Regions from separate parts of the Pseudoalteromonas xiamenensis genome, predicted to be linked through region 1. Evidence: predicted binding sites of a transcription regulator. Region 1 holds the regulator's gene; the other holds the start of a gene.
The links. Region 1 encodes FliA, which starts transcription of late flagellar genes. Its sites were predicted from a motif close to CTAAAGNTNNNNNNNNNNNNGCCGATA; they were not measured.
Positions count from the first base shown of each region.

Region 2: pomA (flagellar motor protein PomA) is a predicted target of FliA. The motif match lies at 3,384-3,410, and genes of this name have one in related genera.

Region 1 is NZ_CP099917.1:3,140,453-3,145,420, reverse strand. Features, by position in the region: gene NI389_RS14575 (chemotaxis protein CheA) at 1-352, opposite strand, end outside; gene NI389_RS14570 (protein phosphatase CheZ) at 368-1,135, opposite strand; gene cheY (chemotaxis response regulator CheY) at 1,157-1,540, opposite strand; gene NI389_RS14560 (RNA polymerase sigma factor FliA) at 1,582-2,292, opposite strand; gene NI389_RS14555 (MinD/ParA family ATP-binding protein) at 2,316-3,176, opposite strand; gene flhF (flagellar biosynthesis protein FlhF) at 3,169-4,620, opposite strand; gene flhA (flagellar biosynthesis protein FlhA) at 4,639-4,968, opposite strand, start outside.
Region 2 is NZ_CP099917.1:2,949,033-2,954,000, reverse strand. Features, by position in the region: gene NI389_RS13680 (DNA topoisomerase III) at 1-858, opposite strand, end outside; gene NI389_RS13675 (hypothetical protein) at 937-1,431, opposite strand; gene NI389_RS13670 (flagellar motor protein MotB) at 1,601-2,533, opposite strand; gene pomA (flagellar motor protein PomA) at 2,538-3,305, opposite strand; gene NI389_RS13660 (exodeoxyribonuclease VII small subunit) at 3,580-3,819, shown strand; gene ispA ((2E,6E)-farnesyl diphosphate synthase) at 3,823-4,710, shown strand; gene dxs (1-deoxy-D-xylulose-5-phosphate synthase) at 4,810-4,968, shown strand, end outside.

The DNA.
Region 1 (4,968 bases):
CTGGATCCGCTGGATCAGGTTGCTCGCGATTTTGAATACGACCAAACATTTCATTGATGGTATCCAATGCTTGTAAAATGACGTCCATTAATTCTGGCGACACCCTACGTTGCCCTTGACGCAATACGTCAAACACGTTTTCAGCACCGTGACACGCATCAACAAGTTCTGTCATGCTCAAAAAGCCTGCGCCACCCTTTACCGTGTGGAATCCACGGAAAATAGCGTTCAAAAGCTCTCTGTCTTCGGGGTTATTTTCGAGCTCAACTAACTGCTCGGAAAGCTGCTCTAGTATTTCGCCGGCTTCAACAAGAAAGTCTTGTAATATATCTTCATCGACTTCAAAGCTCATGCACATACTCTCCTATTAGAAGCCCAAACTGGATAGCAAATCATCGACCTCATCTTGGCCTGAAACCACATCATCTCTAGCGTCTGGGTCAATAATAGGTCCTTCCGGCCCCGACAATTCATTTGGATCGCTGACGACAACTTTCGGCTCAGCTCGTTTTTGTTTTATTGAGCTTTCGTCTGCGGTTCCGAATACAGTTAGTAGATGAATTAGGCTGTCTTCAACTTCCCTAACCAGTTCTATTACTCTGCGAATAACCTGGCCAGTAAGGTCTTGATAATCTTGCGCCATCAAAACGTTAGTCATCAAAGATTGCAACTCTTCGGTACGGTTCGGAGAGGTCTGCATAAATCGGTCGATGTCATGACATAACGACTTGAACTCGCCAAGCTGAATGTCGCGATTCATCAACCTATCCCATGTCGGTTTAATATGGGAAATATCTTCAGATAACTGTTGTGCGAGAGGAAGACTTGCTTCCACGGCGTCCATGGTTTTGTTAGCCGCGTTTTCAGTCATTTCCATTACATAATTTAGGCGTTGCTTAGCATCAGGAAGTGCTTCTGTCGTGAGGTCCGTCAATCTCGTGTCTAGTTCAAAGTTTTTTAGCGACTCGTGAAGTTGGCGAGTTAATTTGCCTACCTCAGCAAAGAGCTCTGACTGCTCTTTACTTGCAGCTTCCAAAATGAGCTGGTCCGCTTTTTCTTGTTCACCTTGCTCTAGGTATGCAACAAGCTGCTTAGCTTGTTCAAGACTGATTTGAGGCGCAGCATTAGCCGACATAAGCCTCTCCTTCTGGTTATTTTAGCCTAAACGTTCAAACACTTTTTCGAGTTTCGTTTTTAGTGTGCCCGCGGTAAACGGCTTAACAATATAACCATTCACACCAGCCTGCGCTGCCGCTACTATCTGTTCTTTCTTAGCTTCTGCAGTAACCATTAAAACTGGAATATGCTTAAGCTTGTCATCTGCACGAATTGCACGGAGCAAATCAATGCCTTGCATGCCTGGCATGTTCCAATCCGTGACTACAAAGTCAAACTCTTGGTTTTGCAACATTGGCAAAGCTGTACTACCGTCATCGGCTTCCTGAACATTTGTAAAACCTAAATCTCTGAGCAGGTTTTTGATGATTCGACGCATCGTCGAGAAATCGTCAACCACGAGAATTTTCATGTTCTTATCCAAAACATCCTCCAGTGAGGTTTGAACCCATTTTATTTGTATCTTTAGTTGATCCAGTCATTGATTTTAGCTTTAAGCCGAATCATTGCCTGACCATGAATTTGGCTAACACGAGATTCACTTACATCTAGTATCTGCCCGATTTCTTTTAAATTCATTTCGTCGTTGTAATACAACGACAAAACTAAGGCATCTCTTTCCGGTAAGGATTGAATTGCATCAATGAGAGATTGGTTAAAGCGCTCATTTTTAACAACATTAAACGGTTTGTCCAGTGACAAATCTTGATCTGCGGTAGTTATTACATCTTCGTCCACCCCGAGATCTTCAATCCCCAAAATTCTGCTCGAATTTACGTCCTGTAAAATATGATGGTACTCATCTAACGTAATATCAAGTTTTTCAGCTATTTCAGTATCTTTTGGCTCTCGACCAAGTATTCCTTCAAGCTCGGAAATCGCCTCTGCAACCATCCTATTATTGCGATGAACAGAGCGTGGAGCCCAATCACCACGGCGAATTTCGTCCAACATAGCACCACGGATCCGAATACCAGCAAAGGTTTCGAAACTCGCCCCTTTTGTCGCGTCAAAATTTTTGCTCGCTTCAATTAGACCAATCATACCGGATTGGATCAGGTCGTCTAGTTGTACGCTTGCTGGTAACCTTGCCAAGAGATGACACGCCACTTTTTTAACCAGCGGAGCATGTCGCTCCACGAGTTGTCCGAGGTAGTCTGTGGTCTGATATCCCATGGTCTTATTTACCAATGCCATACCTATCCGTTTACGAGTTGTTCAATGAAAAATTCTAAGTGGCCTGATGGCTGATGTGGAATTGGCCATTTAGCAGCTTTTGAAGCAAGGCCTCTAAACGCTACGGCGGCTGGAGAATTAGGGAATAATTCAACAATCGTCTTTTGACGACGAGATGACTTTCGCATGTTTTCATCGAAAGGAATTGTCGCCACCAACTCAAGCGCTACATCCAAGAATCTATCGGTCACTTTAGAAAGTTTAGCAAATAATTCTTGGCCTTCACGGAGACTTCGCACCATGTTGGCAACAATTTTAAATTTATATACACCGTGTTCACGGCTAAGTACTTTTATCAAAGCGTAGGCGTCGGTAATAGACGTTGGCTCGTCACATACGACAACCATAACGTCTTGCGCTGCTCTGGAAAAACTTAACACCATGTCAGAGATGCCCGCTGCCGTATCAACAATCAGCACATCAAATTCTGTGTTAAGCTCACTGAACGCACGAATTAAGCCAGCATGTTCTGCAGGGGTTAGCTCAACCATGTTCTGCGAGCCTGACGTTGCAGGCACAATTTTAATACCTGCAGGTCCTTCAACTAAGATTTCATCAAGTTCACATTCACCGGAAAGTACATGCGAAAGGTTTTTCTCAACGCGTAAGCCAAGCATTACGTCACAATTAGCAAGACCTAAGTCAGCATCAAGTACAAGTACCCGATGCCCCTGTTGTCCCATTGCGATTGCAGTGTTAAGAGAAACGTTCGTTTTCCCAACTCCACCTTTACCGCCTGTTACTGCTATGACTTTGACGCCGTGGTTATTCTTTTGATTCATTCTTCGCAGACCACTTGCTTGATCTAATACTGTGTTAATCATACATTCCTACTGCTTGAGACGCCACTGGTACAGGTCTCGAATGTTGAGCTTTTGAACGTCTAATGAATAATTGCTCAGCCTTTTTAACGAGTTTTTCAGCATTTGCAACTCGGATGTCTTCTGGCACACGCTGACCATTAGTAAGATACCCGATTGGCAGACGATTTTGAATCGCTACACTTATAATCTCGCCTAAACTTAGACTTTCATCAAGTTTTGTGAAGATACAACCACTTAAATTTACTTTCTTAAAGTGGCGCACCGTCTCTTGAAGTACGTTCATTTGCGCTGTTGCGCTTAATACAAGATAGCTGCGAATATCAACGCGTGCATTCTTCATGAGCGTATTTAATTGCTCTGTTAAGCGTAAGTCTCGCTGACTCATACCTGCTGTGTCAATCAAGACTAAGCGTTTGTTGCGTAAATGATATAACACTTCTGACAATTCTTGTGCATCTTTTACTTGTTTAACTGGACAACCAATGATGCGACCATATGTTGAAAGTTGCTCATAAGCGCCAATACGGTAAGTATCTGTTGTGATTAATGCAACTTGGTCAGCGCCAAACTTTTGTGCCCCCAAAGCTGCTAGCTTTGCAACAGTCGTCGTTTTACCCACACCCGTTGGGCCAACTAACGCGAAAACGCCGCCTTGACGTAAGATTTCATTGTTTGTTGTGTGGAGTTGGTTTTCCACCATTGATAACAGCGCGTTCCACGCTTCTTTGCGTGATACGTCATCGGGAATAAAGCAAGCCATCTGATCCGCCACCGATTCTTCAATTCCCATGCCTTTCAAACGCTCAATTAAACAAGCACGCGTTGGGTCGCGACGAGCAAGGTCTTGCTGCATTAAACCTGAAAGTTGGAATTCAAGAAGTTGACGAATCGCATTCATTTCTTCGCGCATCTTTAACATTTCACTTGAGCCAGCGTCAGCATTTTGACGAAGATCTACTTCATCGCCAAATCCTGAATCAAGTTCATCTGCCATATCCCATTGAGATTGCGCTTTAGGTTGTGCAAATTGAGGACGCGCCGTTTTGTGAGTAGGCATTTTTGGCGCGAATGCTTTTTCTGTGTCAATGCCTGATTCAGAAAACATCGAAGCAAGCTCTGGTGAACGTGGACGCGCTGAAGCTTGTCTTTCTAATAATGCTTGTAATGAATCAGCTACTTGTGCTTGAGACTCTGGCTTAGCTCGAGCGGGCTCAGGACGTACGATACGAGGAGCAACCGGTGCTATTTTCTTCTCTGCTTGAATTGGAGCTTGTGGTTGTTCTGGCGTTGTTTGTGGCGCACGATCATTGTCTACCGCAGCTACGATTTCAACACCGTCAGCCAACTTCTTGTTCGACATAATCACTGCATCCGGACCAAGTTCTTCCTTCACTTCTTTCAATGCAGTACGCATGTCTTTTGCGAAAAAACGTTTGATCTTCATTTGACAACCCCTTACTCACTATTGCTGTCCAACTGAGCTTACTATTTTGATTTGTCTCTCTTCCGGCACTTCTTGATATGACATCACTCGAAGGCCTGGAATCGTGTGTTTAACAAATCTTGATAGCACACTTCGTAACATTCCAGAGGTTAATAAGATGGAAGGTTCGCCTAGCATTTCTTGCGTCTGATGAGCTTCTCTCAATGAGTTTTGAAGCCTCTCTGCAAGACCAGGTTCGATACCTGCGCCCTCATCACCTGCGTTCTGTAATGAGTTATGCAACATCTGTTCCAACTCAGGCGCCAATGTTATGACAGGGATTTCGTCGTTATTGCCAACCGCATCTTG
Region 2 (4,968 bases), 190 kb from region 1:
TTGCCTTTTTTCTTTTTTACTGAGCTTTTGTACAATCCCGATTTGGTCGGTAATGCGACCTACCACATTTTCCGCGAGCGCTTTCACCACAACGCGCTTTTCTTCGTCCATGTATGGCAAACAGGCTTCACTTGGCTGCCACTTCGCTTTAAACCCTTCTTTGGTATCTGTTGTCAATGATGCAAAGACTTCATAAAATGGCTTTGAACTGAATCTTTCAATTTCTTCATCCCGCCGAACAATCAACCCAAGTACAGGCGTTTGCACCCGGCCAACAGATAGAACCTGAGAGGCCCCCTTTGTGCGTCCCAATAAGGTATATAAACGAGTCAGGTTAATACCGTACAACCAATCAGCTCGACTTCTCGCGAGCGCTGAAATACTTAATGCCGCGTAATCGAGATTACTCTTTGGCTGTGACAGCGCGGCTTTCACAGCAGGTGCATTTAAGTCACTGATAAGTACTCTCTGCACTGTGGATTTTTTGGTCGCTGAGACTTTTGCATAATTGATTACTTCATCAACCAGTAATTGCCCTTCTCTATCGGGATCACCTGCATGAACGAGCGTGGTTGCAGCCTTAATTAGCTTAATCACAATACCTAATTGTTTCTTAGTTTTACTCTTAGGTGAACTTTGCCATTCGCGGGGAATAATAGGTAAATGTGATAGATCCCATTTTTCGAATTGAGAGTCATAAACATGAGGCTCAGCTAATTCAAGCAAGTGACCGATACACCAAGTTACCCTATCCCCACTTCCAGATATGAAGTAGCCATCCTCCTTTTTATGAGGTTTTGGCAAAACAGCAATGATAGCTTTTGCAAGTGATGGTTTTTCGGCGATGTAGAGTTTCATGATTTAATAACTGTATATATAAACAGTTAAATTATTGACTACTTTCGGCCAAGAAGCGAGGATTTTAGCTCAACGAGTTTATACTCTTACGACTGGACCTGTCGTTTTTGAGCGTTTGAATAAGAATAATATAGGTAAGTAACATACAACCAGCGTCACGACATTAACAAGCGGAAGTAAGGTTGTATAAAGATAGTTACTAAAATGCAAATCCCATAGATGTCTATCTAACAATCGAAACAACTGAAGCACTGGAGCAACAACAACAACAAGCTGTCCGATAATACTTTGCCACATGTAGACTTTATCTTTTAACGCGAGATACGCAATGGTACCCATCCAACCAATATCCATGGCAGCCCAAAAAAGATAACGATAAACGTAAATTCCCCTATCAAACTCTTTTATTGAATCATGCAACACTGCACCAATTACAAAAAAAGTCGCAGTGATGAGAGCAAATAGAAATGCTGGGCGATCTTTTCTTAGAACGTAAAAAACAACAGCTGGGGCAAGAAAAAGCAACCAACTGTTGTTTGTCATTTTGAGTATTTGAATGTACCACTCAGGCATTTGATTGAACCTTTACTTCCATCGTTTATTTCGGAGGATCAGGATCGTTGTCGTCTCCGTTTCCATTGCCTGGCATGTAAGAATACTTATTCAATAACATGAGTCACCTCCCTCTCCAGAATACTACTATCTAAGCTAGTTCAATGCCGGAGGCAAATCAAGTATTCGCCTAGGGTTCTTGCCCAACTTTAATTGGATCTGATTCCGTTGGCTTACCTTGTAATATTGAAATCTCAACTCGGCGGTTCCGCTTTCTGTCTACGTCTGTCACGTTCGGCACCAAAGGTCTTGTATCAGCATGGCCAACAACCACCATACGATTTTTATCAAAACCAGACACCTTTTGCATTTCACTCGCAACCGCTACAGCTCGTTTGGCCGACAAATCCCAATTATTGGTGTAGAGCTCGTTTGTGACTTGATAATCATCTGTATGACCAGACACAGTGACTTCACCTGGCACATCTTTAAGCAAGTCAGCTATTTCCTGAATGATAGGCTTAAACTTAGGTTGTAAGAAAGCACTTCCCGATGGGAACGAACCGTTTTCTTGAATACGAATAATGATCTGTTGGCCAAGCGATTCGAGCTCAATTGCTCCATCCATTATTTGTTCTTCAAGCTGTTGAGCTATTTTTTTAACCAACTCGTTGATCTGTTCCTGCTCTGCGGCAGATACTGCTTGTGTCGAAGCATTTTGTTGCGCCGTACTTTGTGATTCACCACCACGCTTATTACCACGTTGCTCTTGACGACCACCAGCAGACGTTTCTTCACCCGCTTGGAACTCTAGCATCTGTTGTGTCATTTCAACCGTCTGCTGTTGAATCGTTTCAATCGGTGTGGGATCTGGTTTACCTGGCGTAAATTCCATCGCAATAACGGATGTACCTTTTGGAATGTCTTTTACTTCAATTTTGTTTTGGACACCAAACGCAAATTTCATAGAACCAGCTATTTGCTTGAACTTCAGTACGTCCATTTCGGAGAATGCCAATAACAAAACGAAGAAACACATTAATAAGGACATTAGGTCAGCAAAAGTCCCCATCCATGCGGGCAACCCAGGTGGCGGACATTTACAGGGTTTCTCGTCAGACATAAGCTTACCCTTCCGCTTCTGTCATTCGCTTAGATTCAGGTAAATAGTTTTTCAAAATACCTTCGATTACTTTTGGATTTTGTCCGTCTTGAATCCCCAAAACAGCATCAAGAATCAAACGCTGATTCATTTCCTCTTCCCCTTTACGAAGTGCTAATTTTGTTTGAATTGGAATAGCAACAACGTTCGCAAGGAAGGCACCATAAAGTGTTGTTAATAGCGCTACCGCCATAGCAGGTCCGATAGCTTTAGGGTCATCCATGTTAGACAGCATCGCAACGAGACCGATTAGCGTACCTATCATGCCCATCGCAGGTGCGATATCACCAAGTGATTTGAACAACATCGCCCCTGCTTCATGTCGTTCTGCCGTCAAGGCAATGTCTTTTTGTAAGGTGGCGCGAACAACGTCTGCATCATGTCCATCTACCAACATGTCCACACCTTTACGCATAAACTTATTTGGAATTTCAGCTTCTTCCAATGCCAAAAACCCGCCCTTACGTGCAGAGTCAGCAAGTTCAACCGCTTTTTCTATTAATTCTTCTGGCGATTCAATTTTAAACATGAACGCCTTACCTGCAACCTTACCGATACCGAAAAATTGTGCCATGGTAAAGTTAGAAAGTACGATGAATATCGAGCCACCAAATACGATAACCGTTGAGGGGCCGTCGGCGAACATGCCCATAGCACCATCACTACTCATAAACATTGCCATGACGATTAAGCCTATGGCACCAACAAGGCCTATTACGGTTGCTAAATCCACATCCCCTCCGAGAAAACCATGAAATTATTATTAGCAGTTCTAATTACTTATGGGTGTAATTGCTAGATTTTAAGATTCTATCGGCAACTAACTGAATTACTTAAATCAATTATATTAAAAAGCCCCTAAATTGCGAGCTCTTCAATAAACAAAGCCATTTCATACTCAAACATCTTTATTTATTTTACGGGGATTTCATGCAACTTATTTTGACCTAAGAGGCGATTCTCCCTAAAATTATGCTTTTGTTTCGCGCTGAAAGTAAGAACCCGTTATGGCTGTAAAAAAACCAGAAAATCTCAGTTTTGAACAAGCGATGGATGAACTCGCGACGATTGTAACTGAAATGGAACAAGGCGACATGTCTTTAGATCACGCCTTAAAACAATTTGAACGAGGAATTGGTCTTGCAAACGCATCAGCCAGTAAACTAAAACAAGCGGAGCAAAAGGTTGCTATCTTAATGAGTAACGACCCTAATGCCGATGTCACGCCTTTTCAAGAAGCAGAATAAATAGTGACCTTAGAACAAAACATCACTTCGGCGCGAGACCGCGTCGAAGCATTCATTGAACATTACTTCAGTCAATCTTTAGCCACAGATAAACGTTTATCTGATGCAATGCATTACAGTCTGACCATAGGCGGTAAACGTTTACGACCTTTTTTGGTTTATACGACAGGAGAAATGTACAATGCGAATTTTAATGACCTTGATGTACTCGCCGCCGCGATTGAATGTATTCATACTTATTCCTTGATTCACGACGATTTACCGGCAATGGATGACGATGCACTTCGTCGCGGAAGACCTACGTGTCATATCGCCTTTGATGAAGCTACGGCCATTTTAGCTGGCGACGCACTGCAGACACTCGCATTTGAATTAATCAGTAATCATCCGTTTGATGTACCTGCTGAGAATATTCTAGCAATGTTCAAGGTACTGACAAAAGCAACCGGGATGCTTGGTATGGCCGGCGGTCAAGCAATGGATATTGCTGCAACAAATACGCCTATATCGCTCGCTCAACTGGAGTCTATTCATTCACTTAAAACAGGTGCATTGCTTCAAGCGTCGATTGAACTCGGTGCTTTATGTGGGCGAGATGTCCCTGAGCAAGATCTCAAACATTTACGAGATTTCGGTCAAAAAGTTGGCCTAGCCTTTCAGGTGCAAGACGACATTTTGGACATCATTGGCGATACCTTTACACTCGGTAAACCTCAGGGTTCAGATCAAGAATTAAATAAGTCAACTTACCCTGCACATTTGGGTCTCGATGGAGCAAAACAGTTTGCCAACCAATTAGTTAACGAGAGCCTTAATGCGCTTGATGAGATGTCCAGAAACAGTGAAACGTTGAAACAACTCGCTCGCTTTATCATTGAGCGTGATCACTGATTGGACTGTTGACGAATTGATGACAATATTACGTAAATAAAGCAAACTACGAGTGGACAAACCACTCTGTGCGTTTAGCGAAGGACACATATCGATACCATGAAACTTGATAGTAGCAAGTACCCATTATTAACTTTAGTGGATGAACCACATCAACTACGTTCGTTGCCACAAGATAAATTACAGGCGTTCAGTAACGAGTTGAGGGATTACCTTCTTAACTCAGTTTCGCAAAGCAGTGGTCATTTAGCATCTGGA